DNA from 3 places in the Megamonas sp. Calf98-2 genome. Region 1 is predicted to be linked to each of the others. Evidence: riboswitches for the same ligand, from Rfam matches in the RefSeq annotation. Region 1 holds a riboswitch; each other region holds the start of a gene.

Region 1 (6,328 bases):
TTGCTTTTTCTTTTAATTGAGCTAAAATTCCTGGCATAAAATGAGCAGGAACTTCTTCTGTACCAATTTCTAATAATAAATCTTTAGCCATTATTATTTTGCTCCTTTCTTCAAGAGAGGATAGCCGAGTTCTTCACGCTGTTTTAAATAACATTGAGCACAAAGACGAGCAAGATTACGTACACGAGAAATAAACGCTGTACGTTCAGATACGCTGATTGCTCCACGAGAATCAAGCAAGTTAAATGTATGAGAACATTTCAATACATAATCATATGCTGGATGAACATAGCCAAGCTCAATTACGCGAACAGCTTCTTTTTCGTATTTATCGAAAAGGTCAAATAAAAGAGCAGTATCTGCAAGTTCAAAGTTATAAGTGGATTGTTCAAATTCATTTTGATGGAATACATCACCATAAGTGTATGTGCCATTCCAATCAATATCATAAACATTTTCTTTTTCTTGAATATACATTGCAATACGTTCAAGACCATAAGTGATTTCAGAAGCTACAGGTTTTACATCAACACTACCTACTTGTTGGAAATAAGTAAACTGTGTGATTTCCATACCATCAAGCCAAACTTCCCAACCAAGACCCCAAGCACCAAGTGTTGGAGATTCCCAGTTATCTTCAACAAAACGGATATCATGTTCTTTTTCATTAATACCGAGTTTTGCTAAGCTCTGTAAATAAAGTTCCTGAATATTATCAGGAGATGGTTTCATAATTACCTGGAATTGATGATGTTGGAATAAACGGTTAGGATTTTCACCATAACGACCATCAGCTGGACGGCGAGATGGTTCTACATATGCTACATGCCAAGGTTCAGGGCCAAGTACACGTAAAAATGTAGAAGGGTTCATAGTACCTGCACCTTTTTCCACGTCATAAGGTTGAGCTAAAATACAGCCTTGCTTAGACCAAAATTCCTGCAAAGTCAGGATAATTTCCTGAAATGTCATAAATATACCTCCTTGATATTCATGGGCGACAAAATAAAAAATCTCGCCCATGTAACAACAAAATGTTACAGGGACGAGATGTATTCCCGCGGTTCCACCCTGATTGACTTAAATATATTTAAGTCCTCTTTAGAATGTTATTTATTATTATAAAGCTCCCTAGTGCCATTCACTTTTTGTAGTCTTACACCATCACTACTCGCTGATTAAAGTTACTTTTCTAGTTCATTGCTGTACATAAAGTCTAGCAAAAGAAAAAATCCTTGTCAATATATTTATGTTGTTTACTTTTAGATTTATGGCTAAATAATAAAATACTTTTAATATCTCTTATTCAAACTAAATCTTTTTGCCCCAATCAATTGATTAACAAAAATATTAATAATGGCTATAGCTAACATAACTGGCACAGTAATCCCAATAAAAGTGCTATAATCAATCAACAATTCATAAGCTATAAAACCAATTAACCATAAAAGACAATTTTTACCAGTGATAAGTGAATTTTGATGATAAATATTATGGCTAAAGAAATATTCAGAAAAAGCAATAGCAAATAACGGTGCAAAAGTTGCTGCTATAAAATAAAGGAAAGTTTCATATTGTTCCATGGATAAGAAAATAGCAAGCAATGTAGAAATTATACATACAAAAAACGCTGTATATTTTACATCTAATTGATTACTGATATGATTTAAACAAATACTTGAAGAATTTATCGTAATGAAATTTGTTGTTACTGTAGATAATAAAATAACAACTAAAGAAATAACACCTAATCCAGATAACATGAAAATATCACAAATATCTGTTATCCCATAATGAACAGCACTACCTAAGCCAATTGTATACATTAAAATACTGCCAAAACAATATGCCACTACACAGCTCAATGTACCTGTAGATTGATTTTTAAGTGTTCTTGTATAATCTGAAATAACTGGCATCCATGATAAACACATAGCAATATTTAATTCTACCACCATGCCAAAACTCATACTTTCATCTAAAGAAGTTACCACTTCATTTGCAGAAACTACAGCCCCAAAACCTAAATATAAAGAAGCAAGCAATAAACAAAGCATTACTACTTTATTTATCTTACTTACAAAATCCATTGTACTAAAAATCCAAATGCAAGGAAAAAGACCTATGATAATTGTCCATAAAATAGTATTTTCTCCCATATTCCATAAAGATGCCATTAATTTATTGAAAGCTTGTGCCCCAATGATGGTCATTATAGAAGTCCAACCTATTAATTGAATAGTATTTAATAGAGAGAAACTAACAGAACCCAACTTACCAAAAGATAAATTAATACTTTCAGAAGCACTGCAACGTTTATTAGCACCGATAATCCCTGCTAAGTAAAGAATAATTCCGCCAATTACATGACCTACTAAAATAGCTAAAAATCCATCTTTCATGCCAAGTGGTGCTAAAAAAGTTCCTGTCATGATTTCAGCCACAGAAACTGCTGTACCAAACCAAATCAATGATACATTAAAACTAGAGTTATTTGTTGATGTAAAAAATGTAGACAAAAAATCACCTCATAAAAAATAAAAATATTAAAAAAAGGAAATAGCCCTGCCATTTCCTTGAAAATACGTAATCAAACTAATATTTCCCTACGTTGGCATTATCCAAATCAGGTCATAGGTCGAAGTTCACAACTTCCTCTCAGCCTGTCTACAAGCTCCCTTTTTCATATTCTGCCTTTAATATAAATTATCCTAAAATATTTGTCAAATTCTCGAAAAATCTCCAAAAAATATATTGCATAGCCCATTTTTATATGATAAAATAGCCTAGTATGCAACAAACGGTCCGCTGTGAGATATTCTTATATGAACGTTTGAATTAAGGAGGAAAAATAATGAATATTATTCAGGCTTTAGAACAGGAACAATTACGTAACGATATCCCTAAATTCATCCCTGGCGATAGCGTTCGCGTACATGTAAAAGTAGTTGAAGGATCCAACGAACGTATTCAGATGTTCGAAGGTGTTGTAATCGCTCGCCAAGGTTCTGGCGTTCGTGAAAACTTCACAGTAAGAAGAATTTCTTATGGTGTTGGTATTGAACGTACTTTCCCAGTACATTCCCCACGCCTTGCAAAAATCGAAGTTACTCGTAGAGGTATTGTTCGTAGAGCAAAACTTTATTATCTTCGTAACCTTACTGGTAAAGCTGCTCGTATTAAAGAAAGACGCTAATATCTTCATAAGAGGGACTGCCTATGGCAAGTCCCTTTTGTTTTATTAGTATGTTCTAGTAGAGGGAGGATTATCATGGCTGATAAAAAAGAGTCATCTTTAGGTAGTGAAATTAAAGATTGGGTTATTTCCATAGCTATCGCTGTTGTCTTAGCCTTATTCATTCGTCATTTTGTAGTAGAATTATATTTAGTTGATGGACCTTCTATGCGTCCGACATTACAAAATCAAGAACGTTTAGTCGTTAATAAATTTATTTATAATTTACATGACCCTGAACGTGGAGATATTTTAGTATTCCAATATCCAAAAGACCCTAGCCGTGATTTTATCAAGCGTGTAATTGCAATTCCTGGAGATACTATCGAAATTAAAGATGGTCATGTTTATGTAAATGGGGAATTAAAAAATGAACCATATATCTTAAGCACAACTAGAGGAGATTATCCACTGGCTACTGTACCAGAAGGACATATCTTTGTAATGGGCGATAACCGCAACAATTCCGAAGATAGTCGTTTCGCTGATGTAGGCATGGTACCATTTGATTTAATCAAAGGTAAAGCTGTTTTAATCTTCTGGCCAATCGATAAAATAAAAACATTACCATGATAATAACGAAAAGGTACCTATGAAATATTTTGTAGGTACCTTTTTTATTTTATAAAATCTATTTATTGTTTATATGTCTAGCTAAAGCTTGTTGCCAAACTTCTTGAAGCATTGGCAAACGAAATTTAGCATTGGCTGGACTTGTAGATGGTAATGTATAAAAAGTATATGTTTCATCTTTTAAAATATCTTTATTATATTTCTTAAAGCACTGAAAAGATTTTCCGCCATTAAAACAAATAGTTTTTATTTTAGGATATTTAGCAAATAAAGCTTTAAAATCATTTGGTACTTCATCACAAATGGCACTATCTAAACTACCTTCTCGAATACAAGAATCTATTGAGTCCCAAAGAGCAATATGATTTTTTCTCAATAAATCTAGTCTCTCTTGATAAATAGTTGGTATTATTCCTTCATTAAAAAATATAGCCATTAATTTCCAAAATCTATTTTGAGGATGTGCATAATATTGTTGTTGTTCCAAAGATTTTACACTTGGCATTGAACCTAAAATAATAGTAGTACAATTTTCATCAATAGATGGAGCAAAACCTATGAGTCTTTCCATAAATAAAATCACCTCTATCCTATTATAATATAAAGATTTTCAGTGTAGCTAAAATTTTTTTAAAGGAAAAGTCAAAAAGTCAAAAATAATGTTTGACAATTTGACTTTTAGCTTTTATAATATGTTTTGTAAGCAGATATTAAAACTAAAGTAAAATATAATTTATTATTTTAGTATAATAACTACTTCAATGAATTTATACTTTTATTAATTTGAATACTACTCATCATGACTTGGAGGTATACATCATGGGTGAAGAAAAATATACACAAAAAGTTTTAGAAGCTATGCAATCCGCACAGCAAGAAGCAGCACTTCGCTATCATCAAGAAATCACATCAGCTCATGTACTTTCAGCCTTAATCAAAGAACCTGAAGGTTTACTCGCTACTATTTTTGCTGAATGTCGAGTAGATTTACCTATGCTCAAAGCAAAACTAGAACAAATGCTCAAAAAAATTCCTAGTGTAAAAGGTCAAAGCCGTCTAGGTATGAGCACTGAAATGGTTCGTGTATTAGGCAGAGCAGCAAAACTTGCCGAAAACATGAATGATGAATATATAAGTACAGAACATTTATTATTAGCTATTGTCAGCGATAGCGATGATGAAATGCAAGCACTATGTAGAGAATTCAATCTACATCAAAATAAAATCCAATCTGTAATTAAATCAGAACGTAAACAAAATGTAAATAGTGATAATCCTGAAAGTGGTTATAAATCACTTGAAAAATACGGTCGTGATTTAACAGCTATGGCAAGAGTTGGTAAGCTCGACCCTGTTATTGGCCGTGATGAAGAAATCCGCCGTACTATCGAAATCTTATCTCGTCGTACTAAAAATAACCCAGTATTAATCGGTGAACCTGGTGTTGGTAAAACTGCTATCGTTGAAGGTTTAGCTCGCCGTATCGTAGCAGGTGATGTTCCAGAATCGCTAAAAAATAAAACATTATATTCTCTCGATATGGGCTCATTAATCGCTGGTGCTAAATATCGTGGTGAATTCGAAGAACGTCTAAAATCTGTATTAAATGAAATCTCTAAATCCGATGGACAGATTTTATTATTCATCGATGAAATTCACACTGTAGTAGGTGCAGGTGCAACTGAAGGTGCCATGGATGCTGGTAACTTATTAAAACCAATGTTAGCACGTGGACAACTCCGTTGTATTGGTGCCACTACTTTAAATGAATATCGTAAATATATTGAAAAAGATACAGCTCTTGAACGTCGTTTCCAACCTGTAATGGTAGGTCAGCCATCTGTAGAAGATACTATTTCTATCTTGCGTGGCTTAAAAGAACGTTATGAAGTTCATCACGGTGTAAGAATTCGTGATAATGCACTTGTTTCTGCAGCTGTATTATCTGATAGATATATCTCCGATAGATTTTTACCAGATAAAGCTATCGACTTAGTTGATGAAGCCGCTGCCAAACTTCGTACTGAAATCGAATCTATGCCAGAACCTATTGAAAAATTGCGTCGTAAAATCATGCAATTACAAATAGAAGAAGAAGCATTAAATAAAGAAACTGATGAAGCATCTAAAGAAAAACTTGCCAAACTCATTGACGAAAAAACTAAATTACAAAATGAAGAAAATGAATTAAAAGCAAAATGGGATAAAGAAAAACAAGGTATTGTTCGTTTACGTGCTATCAAAAAAGAAATGGATAGTGCCAATACGGAAATGGAAAAAGCTCAACGCAGTGGCGATTATGCCAAAGCTTCTGAAATCAAATACGGTAAATTACCACAACTTCAAAAAGAACTTGAAGAAATGGAAAAAGCTGTTCATGATGAAGAAGGCAATCGTCTCTTAAAAGAAGAAGTATCTGAAGAAGATATTGCCCAAGTAGTAAGTCGTTGGACTGGTATTCCTGTTACTAAAATGCTCACAGGTGAAAGAGAAAAACTCGTACATCTAGAAGATGTTCTC
Region 2 (6,328 bases), on a different contig from region 1:
AGATAATGCCCTCTGAAAAATATCTATCTCGATATTTATACCTGATTGACGAAGCTCCGCAAATTTTTGTGCTACCTCTGTAGTCGCTAATTCTTGCAATTCCTGTTGATAAAAATAATTAGTAACACTGATAGCTACATTACCTATTAAATGACCGATAATAGGTATATTTTCTTCTGACCATATAGCTACATTAGAAGCTGTATCAAAATAGTCTTTATATTTTTCAATTACAGGTCTAGTAGCTTCAATATAATCAATCAACTCTTGTCTATGCTGTGAATCCTTCAATAATTCTAGTAAATCATCCCTTATAGCAGCATTTTCGGGATTTAAAAAGCCAGTAATCGTACTGATTGCCAAATTACTAGTATCTGTAGGCGCTGCTTTAGCAGGAGTTGGCACTAAACATAAACAACATATTAAAAGTACTAGCAAAGATAGCTTTTTTAATATTAGCATACGAATCAAATCCTCCTAAATTTTCTTAAAGAGAAATATTTACTTTGATTAAAGTGTACTTTAGAAATATAGTTTTGTCTAGTGTCTAATTCATAAAATATTCTATACGTATAAATAATCTGCCATAACTGGCTGTAAGCCGTTATGAATTAAATCATGATATACTTCGTCTACAGAACGAGTGTCGGCAATTTCAAATTGAGCATCGCCTTTATCTTCGCTTTCTTGGCTATGTTCACCGATGGCGGTACTTACACCAGCGGAAATTTTTGTAGTAGCGATATTTACGAGATTATCACGAACTCTAGCACATTCTCTAGTAGATATAGTGATACTAGCAGATGGCATAAATAAACGATAAGCACATACAACTTGTAAAAGCTGTGCTTCATGTACATCTTTAGGATTGATTTTATCATTATTGATAATTGGACGAAGGCGAGGGCAAGAAAATGCAATCTCTGCATGTGGATATTTTTGTTGTAAATAATATGCATGCATACCTGTAGCCAAAGCGTCTTTTCTAAAATCATCTAAGCCTAAAAGTGCAGCAAAACCAACACCTCTCATACCGCCACGAATTGCTCTTTCTTGGGCATAGAAACGATAAGGGAAAATACGTTTATGTCCAGCTAAATGAAGTGTTTCATATTTATCACTATTATATGTTTCTTGGAATACAGTTACATAATCCGCACCACATTTTTGTAGATAAGCATATTCATCTGTATTCAATGGATAAATTTCAAGTCCAATAACACGGAAATATTTTTTAGCTATTTTACAAGCTTCACCTATATATTCTATACTGGATTGTTTGCGACTTTCACCTGTTAAAATCAATATTTCCTGCAATCCAGATTTAGCAATTTCCTGCATTTCTTTATCGATTTCATCATAATTCAATTTAGCACGTTTGATTTTATTATGGCAATTAAAACCACAATAGATACAATAATTTTCGCAGTAATTGGCAATATATATTGGTGTGAACATATAGATAGAATTACCAAAAAATCTCTTAGTAGTTTTTTGAGCTTTTTGTGCTATCTGTTCAAGAAATGGAAGTGCTGCTGGAGATAATAAAGCTCTAAAATCTTCTGGTGTAATGTGGTCATGACTAAGTGCAGTTTGTACATCTTGGGCTGTATATTTATCATAATCATAACTATCTATATCAGCTATAACCTTATCTAAAATATCACTAGGTATAACTTCCATATCTGGTAAATATGCCATATGGTCAATACGTTCTTTTTTTAATTCAGCTCTTACTTCATCATTAATAATACTTTCATTAATATGATTATCTTTATTCATTCATCTTACCTCACAATTATTACTGATTAAATTAATAATTAATCTTGTAAAAATCCTGTCAATGGAGAAGATGCACTTGCTCCTTGTGCTTTTATACGACCTAATTTTGCTTCATAAGCGAGGCGTCCTGCTTCAATAGCATAATTAAAAGCTTTTGCCATGCGAACGACATCACCTGCTGTTGCTATAGCAGTATTAGCCATAATAGCAGTGGCACCCATTTCCATAGCTTCACAAGCTTGAGAAGGTCTACCAATACCAGCATCTACGATAATTGGTAAGTCGATTTCATCTATGAGAATTTGAATAAATTCTTTTGTACATAAACCTTTATTAGAGCCGATGGGAGCACCAAGAGGCATTACACAACTAGCACCAGCATTTACTAAATCTCTAGCTACATTTAAATCTGGATACATATAAGGCATAACAGTAAAGCCTTCTTTAGCTAAAACTTCAGTAGCTTTGATAGTTTCATAATTATCAGGTAAAAGATATTTACTATCACGCATAATTTCAATTTTTACTAAGTCACTGCCACAAAGTTCTTTAGATAAACGAGCTATGCGAATTGCTTCATCAGCATTTCTAGCTCCAGAAGTATTAGGAAGTAATGCTATATCTTTAGGAATGTAATCTAAAATATTAGCCATACCGCCATTATTTACACGGCGAAGTGCTAAAGTTACAATTTCAGCTTTTGCTTCATTAATTGCTGCTTGGATTAATTCTAAAGAATATTTACCAGAACCTAAAATAAATCTTGAATTGAATTGATGTTTTCCTAATTGCCACATAATATGATACCTTCTTTATAAATTATTTTCTAAAATCAATTGAGTGATTAAATTTGCTTGATGACCAGCACAAATAGCTACTCTAGGAGCCATTAAACTATTTTCATTGGATAATGCAGTTTTTTCATCACCACAGATATAAAATTTGCCCATCACCTTACGAGTATGAATTTCGTTGCTATGACCAAAACCCGCCATACCACTTCCTGAGATAATATATTTTTCAGGGAAAAGTTCTAATACCTTATTTACTAACATCGCCTTATTTTCAGGAACGTCAAAAGCTTCACAGATGATATCTTCATCTTTAAATAATGAAAAAATATTATCTTCTGTTACCTTTATACAATCAGTAACGATATTTAAATAAGGATTTATCATTTGTAACTGCTCGGCTAAAGCTTGTGTTTTATATTTATTTAGATGTGAGATGAAATAATGTTGTCTATTGAGATTGCTGATATCTACTTTGTCAAAATCAATTAAATGTAAATGACTTACACCTATTCTAGCTAGTGCCACAGCGATATTAGAGCCTAAACCACCAAGACCGGCTATAGCCACTTTAGCGTTGTTCAATTTTTCTTGATTGACTATGCCATGGCGGTCATTTAAAGTTTGATAAATTAATTCTTTTGCCAAAATATCTGCCATTATCAGCCACCACCAACAAAAGTTACGATTTCTAATTTATCATTAGGATTTAAAATAGTTTGCGCATATTTTGCTTTAGGGATTATTTGACCATTTAACTCTATAGCTATCTTATCTAAAGGATAATTATTTTCTTGCAAATAAGTAACTAAATCCATAGGCAAAGATATTTCTTGATTTTGTCCATTAACTATTATCAAAATAAGACCTCCTTATTTTTTATCTTTTAAAAATTTTATTAAAAAAGGAGTCCACAAAAAGATACACCCGCGGTGGTGCACCCCTTCATGAACTCCTGTTCAATCACATGGTCAACTCTATGTGATTTTAAAAATTAATATATAGATGTGCTAAAATAAAAAAGAGATGACAAAATGCCATCTCTTCTAATTGCAAATACATCATAATTATTATCCTACGTTGGCATTATCCAAATCAGGTTATAGGTCGAAGTTCACAACTTCCTCTCAGCCAGTTTACTAGCTCCCTGTTATTAATTTATATATACAATATAATTTATAAATTATCATTTGTCAATAAGTTTAATTATTTTTCTTGAACAACTCACTGACAAGTAAAGAACCTAATATCAAAATCGCCCCAATCCATTGAGAAATACTCATAGGCTCAACTAAAAGAACTGTGGATAAAATAATCGCAGTTACTGGGTCTAAATAACTAAAAATAGCAACTTTTTGTGCTGGTAATTCTTGTAGTGAAGAAAAATATAATAAATATGCTATACCTGTATGTATAATACCTAATATAGCCAAAGATAATAATGAAAAACCACTCATGCTCCATGAATTTCCCTGATAGATTACATAAGGCAATAAAATTATTGAAGCTAATAATAATTGAGCAATACTGCTATCAATGGCAGAAATATCTTTGAAAAATTTATTTGCTAAGACTACAATCGCATAAAATAATGCAGCAGATATTCCATACAATACACCGATAAAATCATTCACACCAGATTGATTATCATTGAATATACCAGCGACTAATGCCATACCTAATAAAGATAAAATTACACAGATGATTTTAAATAAAGATAAACTTTCTTTCAGTATAAATGGAGATAACAATACTACAAAAGTAGGTGCTAAATAATATGTAAGTGTCGCTGTAGCTATCGTTGTATAATTATATGCTTGAAATAAAAAAATCCAGTTAAAACCTATAGCTACGCCAGCTATTAATAAATAACGTAAATTTTTTATCAAAGCATTTCGATTTATTTTTTTGTGCAAAAATACCATAGCGATAAATAAAATAAAAGCACCTACAAAACCACGCACTAGAGCTATTTGCGAACTTGCAAGTTCGATATTGCGCACAAATAACCCAATACTACCAAAAATAAGCATAGCTGTAATATTTTTTAAAGTTGCATTCATGAAAATCATTCACATCTCTTTCTATATTTATCTAGTCAATAATTATTGTTTATAATATAGCATAAAAACAATATACGTACTAGCTTAAAATTTGTTATAATTGATTTATATTTTATGATTTTAATGAAAGTACGGTGATATGATGATAAAAGCTATTTTCTTTGACATTGATGGTACCTTAGTTAGTTTTAAAACACATAAAATTCCTGAATCTACGATACAAGCTTTACATACTTTAAAAGCAAAAGGAATAAAATTATTTATCGCAACTGGTCGTCCGCCATATGACTTGAAATTTTTAATTGATGAATTTGGCGATTTATTCACTGGTTATATTACTTTTAATGGTCAATATTGTTATGATAGTATAGGGAAAATCTTACACGAAGAATATTTAAATCGTGAAGATTTAATCCAATTTACAAATTACATCAAAGATAAAGATATCGCTTGTGGTTTTATGGAAATAGATTATTTTTATTTTAATCTCTATAATGACCGCTTAGCAAAATTAAAAGAAACTTTAGGAGATACTGCACCTGATAGAGCATTTGATGACGTAAGTCGTGTATGCAATCATAAAACATATCAATTGAATATTTTCTTAAATGAAGATGAAGAACAAGAAGTCTTACCATATTTGCCAAATTGCAAAGCTGTTCGTTGGTGCCCATATTTTACAGATATTATTCCTAAAGATGGCGGTAAAGGCACAGGTATCAAAAAAGTTTTAGCTTACTACGGCATAGATATTAATGAAGCTATGGCTTTTGGTGATGGCGGAAACGATGTGGAAATGCTTGAAGCTGTAAAATATGGTATAGCTATGGGAAATGCTAATGATAATTTAAAACAGATAGCAGATTTCATCACTTTAGATGTAGATAATGATGGCATAGCTTATGCTTTAAAACAATATAACGTATTATAAAAATAAACCTACTATAAATTAACTTATTTAAAAGTAATCTATAGTAGGTTTTCTTTAATTAAAATATTTCTTTAACGACGGTAAATACAAAATGAGAATGATTGACTCTAATAAATACGTTAAATTATATGTCAGCCATATACCATCATTACCTAGATAAGACATCAATATTTTTGGCAGATATAGAAAAATATCACAGCGACAAACATCATATTTCTGATAGAAGCTGTATTGCCAATACCTGTATACATACCATATAAAAGCAGTCCCACACAGGCACATATTGGATGCAAAATCAGATAGATACTATAATCGTTAGCATAATTAGCCACAATTGCCAAATCAGTCATCATATTTATAAAATACGATTTAGTGATATACATAATCACTGAAATAAAAATTATAAATACAGCTAAGCATCTTAAGCTTATCTTTAATACTGAATTTAATAAATTTATATCCTTATATCCCTTTGCTTTTCCTGAAAATACACTCACACCATTTGCCATACCATCAATAAAGTAGACCACAATAAAAATAATTTCTAAGATAATAGCATTACTAGCTAGTGTAACAGTTCCCATGCTTGCCCCAGCTATGGCAAATAAATTATTTATCGTCAATAAACAAACAATGCGAAACATTAAATCCACATTTACCTTCATCATGGCTAAAAAAGGCTGTAAAGTTTTTAAACTTTGAATGTATTCACTGCAAATGATTAAGTTCCCTCGCTTATAAATAGCGATAAACCCTACAAT
Region 3 (6,328 bases), on a different contig from region 1:
GCATATAAAAAAGCATTGTTTTACAAAAAGTGAAACAATGCTTTTTTGTTTGTCAAAAATCCATTTAAGATTGCAAAATTCTAGCCTTTAGTAAAAACTATGTAAAATATAAAATCTTCTCTTGTAGTAGCTATCAAAAAATTTTATACTGATTACATATTAATATAATATCCATTATTTTTTATAAAATATAACTTACATTTAATCTATATTTATGAGGTGTTCTTATGCAAAAAATTTACTGTGTTGAAGATGACGAAAGCGTTCGCGAACTTGTCATCTATGCATTACAATCTTCTGGATTTGAAGCTCAAGGCTTTGTCAATGCTGAAGAATTTTTTCCTGTACTAAAAAATAATGTGCCTGATTTAATTCTTTTAGACATTATGCTTCCTGGCATTGATGGCATTGAAATTCTCAAAGAAGTTCGTAAAAATCCTAAAACACAACATACTCCTATCATCATGCTCACAGCTCGTGGTAGTGAATATGATAAAATAACTGGTCTTGATAATGGTGCTGATGATTATGTAACTAAACCATTCGGTGTAATGGAATTAATCGCACGCATAAAAGCAGTTTTACGTCGCAGTGCAAAAATCAATGTAGCACAAGATAAAGCTACTAATGATTTATCTGCTAGTAATGGTCTTCTTGTATTAAATCATGATTTCCATAAAGTCTATGTAAATAATGAAGAAGTCATTTTGACATTAAAAGAATTTGAACTTTTATATTATCTATTAAAAAATAAAAATATCGTTATTTCCCGCGATAAAATTATGGATGAAGTATGGGATTATAATTATGCATCTGAAACTCGTACTGTCGATGTGCATATAAAAACGCTTCGCCATAAATTAGGAGTAGCCAGCAAATTAATCGAAACTATCCGTGGAGTCGGTTATAAAATCATTGATTAATATGAGTATGAAGCAAAAAATCTTCAATTATATGTGCTTTTTAGTATCTATAGCTGTTATTTGTACTTTTATTTTGACTTTGACCTTATGTTATCCATTATTTTTTGAACATACAAAACAAGAAGTTAAAGATGAGGCTACTTATTTAACTTATGTTTTTAATCATCATTTAACAGACCCTAAAGAATTACTAAAAGATGCACAGACACAAACACGCATTACCTGGATTGACCCTGAAGGCAATGTTATCTTTGATAATAGTGCTGAACCAGATAAAATGGAAAATCATCTTTTGCGTCAAGAAGTACAAATTGCCCAAAAAGTAGGAACAGGTGAATCTTATCGCATCTCAACTACGCTTGGAACTAATACGTATTATTACGCTGTGAGATTAGATGATAATTCTGTTTTACGTCTTTCTCGCAATAATGTCAGTGCATACGATATGGTTCAAGAAGCTTTGCCGATATTGTTAGCTATGATGTTATTAATCTATTTAACTTCTCTATTGGCTGCTCGCCGTATGGCTAGAAATATCATTGCACCTATAAATTCTATCAATCTTGAGCATCCTATTATGAATGACTTGTATGAAGAATTAAATCCTATGTTAATTCGTTTAGAAAATCAAAATGAGCAAATTCACCAACAAATGAAGACTTTAAAAAATCAACAGCGTGAATTTACCATGATTATCAACAATATAGAAGAAGGTTTAATCTTAATCAATCATTCTTATAAAATATTAGCTATAAACCATAGTGTATTAAATATCTTAAACGCCGAAAAAATAGACTATATTGATAAAAATCTCTTTACGCTTATCAATAATGAAACATTATATCAAGCTGCTCAAAATGTAATGCGTGGAGAACGACAAGAGTTTTATTTACCTCTTGATAAAAAAACTTATCAAATCATTGCCAGCCCTGTAACTAAGCATAATACAGTAAAAGGTGCTTTAATTCTCTTTGTAGATATCACGGAAAAACGCATGGCAGAAAAAATGCGCCAAGAATTTTCCGCTAATGTATCTCATGAATTAAAAACACCACTCACTTCTATTTCTGGATTTGCTGAACTTTTACAAAATAATATGGTTCGACCAAATGACATTCCTTTATTTGCTGGCAAAATCTATAAAGAGGCTCAACGTCTAATCAATTTAATTCAAGATATAATCAAACTTTCTCAACTTGATGAAAAAAATAGTACCTTTATGAAAGAACCGCTAAATCTTTCTGCTATCTGTAAACAAATTATTTTACGTCTAAATGATAAAGCATTGACAAAACAGGTGAAACTCATTTTTAAAGAAGTTCCTACCAGTGAAATTATCGGTGTTCGTCAATTAATCGAAGAATTAATTTATAACCTCATCGAAAATGCTATAAAATACAATAAAGCCAATGGTTCTGTCTTTATTTCTTTATTAAATGAAGACAAAAATCATCTTATCTTAGAAGTAAAAGATACAGGAATAGGTATAGCATCAGACGATTTACCACATGTATTTGAAAGATTTTATCGTGCTGATAAATCCCGTTCTCAAATCAATGTAGAAGGTACAGGCTTAGGTCTTGCTATCGTTAAACATATTGCTGAATTCCATCATGCTAATTTAACAATTCAAAGTAAACCTAATGAAGGAACTTGTATTAGAATTCACTTTTCTTTAAAATCAGATTAAAAAATTTTTTAAACCCCTATTTTAGGGGTTTTCTTATTGTTTAAGCTAAAATTTTTGGTATAATAAGTAGAGTAACAAATTTTATAATATATATAATGAGGGTGCATGCTTATGCGATTAATAAAAAATATTATTTGTCTTACTGTATTAATGGTTTTCACATTATTCCATACTCAAATTAGTTTTGCGGCTGATTCTGAATGGTATTGGATTAGCTCAGATGATAAATATAGTAAATATTTTTCTATGACAAGAATTACTACTGTTTCTAGTCAAAATAACATTCCTACTTGTATTGCAGACTGGATAAAAACAGGTTACGCTCCAGGTGGAGCAGCTGAAACTATAGCTAATATGAAACTTCCTATCAATGACCCTAATCAATTAGTCTATAGCTTAGCTCGCGTTCAAATCAATCCTCAAGAAAGAACCTTACGCTATATGGAAGAAATCTTCTATGATAAAGATGGCAAGGCTCTTTATACACTTAAATATGATAATCCTGTAAATAAAGATATCAACTCTCAATCTTTTGATGAAAAATTCTATGCTATGATTGTAGACCGTGTATTTAATAAAGGTGAAGGCGGTCGTCTTATTTCTAATGCTCGTTGGCTTGGCTTATGGAGCAATGAATCTGGAGAAAGCAGTGCTGATACAGCAACACTTCGTCAAATAGATAACAATATCATTGTTTGGATTTGGCAAGAAAACAAAGACTCTGCTGGTAATGTTTCCTCTATCCAATTCATGAAAAAAGAATATAATGTACAAAATTTAACAGCTAGAACATTAAAATATAATTTCTGGTCCCCTGATACAAATTGGATTGATAAAACACCTAATCTCGACAAAAATATGCATTCTATCATTCCTGAAAGCACAGAAGATGTAGAATTCAAGAAAATAAGATATTATGCTAATAAATATCCTGAATGGGCAACACGTTATCAAATCAATAAAACAGCTACTGTTCCAACAAACACAACAGCAACTACTACAACTCCAACACCTACTACACCTGTAAACTCTACTACAACATCACCAGCTGCTAGTGGTGTTACAAATCCTATTGGCTCTGTAGGTCCTATTGGAGCTCCTATAAATTAAAATTTGCGACTTAGTTTTAGTTATGCTAAAATTTAGCTTATTAAATTCATCTAACTAATTTAGATTGAAATTGCGGCTGTAGCTCAGACGGATAGAGCATTCGCCTCCTAAGCGAAGGGTCGCGTGTTCGACTCACGCCAGTCGCACCATTAATTTAATAATTAAACAATAAAAGGATATCAAATGATATCCTTTTTTTTATTTTCATTTTTAAAATCTTGTTTTTTCTCGAAGAATAAACTATAATATAAGAAAATTAAAAATCCACTAGGGGTGCTTGTAAAAGCTGAGAGGAAATATTCCGACCCTTAGAACCTGATTTGGTTAAGACCAACGTAGGGAAGTGGCAAATAAATGATTATCAAGGCAGATTTGCAACTTTCTTTGCATATCTGCTTATTTTTTTGCCATTTATCACTTATATTATGGAGGCAAAATTATGACAATGACACAAATGCAATCAGCTAGAGCTGGTAAAATCACTGATGAAATGAAAATCGTAGCTCAAGAAGAAAAAATGAATATTGAAACTCTTCGTGAACGCGTTGCCAATGGTACTATCGCTATTTGTGCTAATATCAATCATCAAAATTTACACCCTTATGGTGTAGGCAAAGGACTTTGTACTAAAGTAAATGCTAATATCGGCACATCTAGTGCTTTTCCTGACCCAGCTCCTGAAATCAAAAAATTAAATGTCGCTATCACATCTGGTGCTCATTCTGTAATGGATTTAAGCACAGGAAATAATATTGATGCTTCTCGTCAAGCTATTTTAAAACATTCCACTGTAATGGTAGGAACTGTGCCAATTTATCAGGCAACAGTTGATGCCATCAAAGCTCATGGTGCTGTCGTGAAAATGACGGAAGAAGATTTACTTCATGCCATTGAAAAACAAGCTAAAGATGGCGCCGATTTCATGACTATTCACTGTGGTGTAACTATGGATGTAATCAATCGCATGAAAGCAGAAGGTCGTTATATGGACGTAGTTAGTCGCGGTGGTTCATTCATCACTGGCTGGATGCTCTACAATGAAAAAAATAATCCACTTTATGAACGCTATGATGATATCTTAGATATCTGTGCAAAATATGATGTTACTATGAGTCTTGGCGATGGTCTTCGTCCTGGCTGTCTTGCTGATGCTACTGACCACGCTCAAATTCAAGAACTTTTAAATTTAGGTGGACTTGTAAAACGCGCTTGGGATAGAGGTGTACAAGTCATGGTCGAAGGTCCAGGTCATGTACCATTTGACCAAATAGCTACAAATATGAAATTGCAAAAAAGCATTTGTCATAATGCTCCATTTTATGTTCTTGGCCCACTTGTTACTGATATAGCTCCTGGATATGACCATATCACTGCTGCAATCGGTGGTACTATGGCAGCATCTTGTGGTGCAGATTTTCTTTGCTATGTAACTCCAGCCGAACATCTTGCTTTACCAAATGTTCAAGATGTAAAAGATGGTGTTATTGTAACTAGAATTGCCGCTCATGCTGCTGATATCGTAAAAAATGTACCAGGTGCAAAAGATTGGGATTTAAATATGGCTAAAGCTCGTAAAAAACTTGATTGGGAAGAACAAATGAATTTAGCTATTGACCCACAAACAGCTCGTCAAAGACGCGCTTCACGCAATCCAGAAGGCACAACTGCTTGCTCTATGTGTGGCGATTATTGTGCTGTTGAAATCGTCAATAAATATCTCGGTGCTACAATCGAACATTGTTAATTTAAAAATGCAGGATAATCCCTGCATTTTTTCATTCATTATGATAAAATTTTTATAGATATTCTTATATCTCATAAAATTATTGATGAAAGAAGGTATTGTTATGAGTAATCATATTGAAGCCAAAATTGGAGAAGTTGCTGATGTCGTTTTACTTCCTGGCGACCCATTACGCGCAAAATACATCGCTGAAAAATTTCTAGAAAATCCTGTCTGCTACAATCATATTCGCAATATGTTTGGCTATACTGGAACTTATAAAGGCCATAAAGTTTCTATCCAAGGAACTGGTATGGGTATTCCTTCTATTTCTATCTATGCACATGAATTAATCTGCGATTACCATGCTAAAAAATTAATTCGCGTTGGCACTTGTGGTGGTTTAAAAGATGATGTTCATGTTCGTGATGTCGTTATCGCTCAAGGAACAACTACTGATAGTGGCATTATTGTTCGCACTTTTGGTGATGGACTTCATTATGCTCCACTTGCTGATTTTGAATTATTAGGCAAAGCATATCATCACGCTAAAAAATTAAACATTCCTGTAAAAATTGGTAATGTATATTGCCAAGACCGTTTCTATGATGAAGAAGTTGATTTACAAAAATTAATCCAATATGGTTGTCTTGCTGTAGAAATGGAAACTTCTGCTCTTTATATGCTTGCTGCTCGTTATAATGTACAAGCACTTGGCGTATTTACTGTAAGTAATCACTTATTTACAGGTGAAGAAACTACAGCTAAAGAACGTGAACAATCATTTGATGATATGATTAAAATAGCGCTTGAAACTGCTATTGATAATAAAGAAATTTAAATAAAAAAGCCCTATAAATCTTTTATGCTCTAGCATATAAT

What was found. A riboswitch is a leader RNA that binds a small molecule or an ion and turns the genes downstream of it on or off. The one in region 1 is predicted to bind thiamine pyrophosphate.
Region 2: linked by a shared signal. The riboswitch ahead of thiS (sulfur carrier protein ThiS) and the one ahead of BMX03_RS01025 (cytosine permease) in region 1 are both predicted to bind thiamine pyrophosphate.
Region 3: linked by a shared signal. The riboswitch ahead of thiC (phosphomethylpyrimidine synthase ThiC) and the one ahead of BMX03_RS01025 (cytosine permease) in region 1 are both predicted to bind thiamine pyrophosphate.

Annotation. Positions count from the first base shown of each region.
Region 1 is NZ_FOCY01000002.1:75,017-81,344, forward strand. It holds gene glyS (glycine--tRNA ligase subunit beta) at 1-91, opposite strand, end outside; gene glyQ (glycine--tRNA ligase subunit alpha) at 94-972, opposite strand; gene BMX03_RS01025 (cytosine permease) at 1,293-2,519, opposite strand; TPP riboswitch at 2,585-2,691, opposite strand; gene rplS (50S ribosomal protein L19) at 2,855-3,196, shown strand; gene lepB (signal peptidase I) at 3,272-3,808, shown strand; gene BMX03_RS01040 (DNA-deoxyinosine glycosylase) at 3,867-4,379, opposite strand; gene clpB (ATP-dependent chaperone ClpB) at 4,628-6,328, shown strand, end outside.
Region 2 is NZ_FOCY01000032.1:5,797-12,124, forward strand. It holds gene BMX03_RS09235 (transposase) at 1-462, opposite strand, end outside; gene thiH (2-iminoacetate synthase ThiH) at 565-1,782, opposite strand; gene BMX03_RS09245 (thiazole synthase) at 1,821-2,579, opposite strand; gene thiF (sulfur carrier protein ThiS adenylyltransferase ThiF) at 2,595-3,233, opposite strand; gene thiS (sulfur carrier protein ThiS) at 3,236-3,433, opposite strand; TPP riboswitch at 3,630-3,733, opposite strand; gene BMX03_RS09260 (DMT family transporter) at 3,776-4,636, opposite strand; gene BMX03_RS09265 (Cof-type HAD-IIB family hydrolase) at 4,776-5,567, shown strand; gene BMX03_RS09270 (MATE family efflux transporter) at 5,732-6,328, opposite strand, start outside.
Region 3 is NZ_FOCY01000015.1:34,605-40,932, forward strand. It holds RNA gene ssrS (6S RNA) at 1-7, shown strand, start outside; gene BMX03_RS05940 (response regulator transcription factor) at 228-923, shown strand; gene BMX03_RS05945 (sensor histidine kinase) at 925-2,613, shown strand; gene BMX03_RS05950 (hypothetical protein) at 2,725-3,723, shown strand; tRNA gene BMX03_RS05955 (tRNA-Arg) at 3,796-3,872, shown strand; TPP riboswitch at 3,983-4,082, shown strand; gene thiC (phosphomethylpyrimidine synthase ThiC) at 4,163-5,467, shown strand; gene deoD (purine-nucleoside phosphorylase) at 5,571-6,287, shown strand.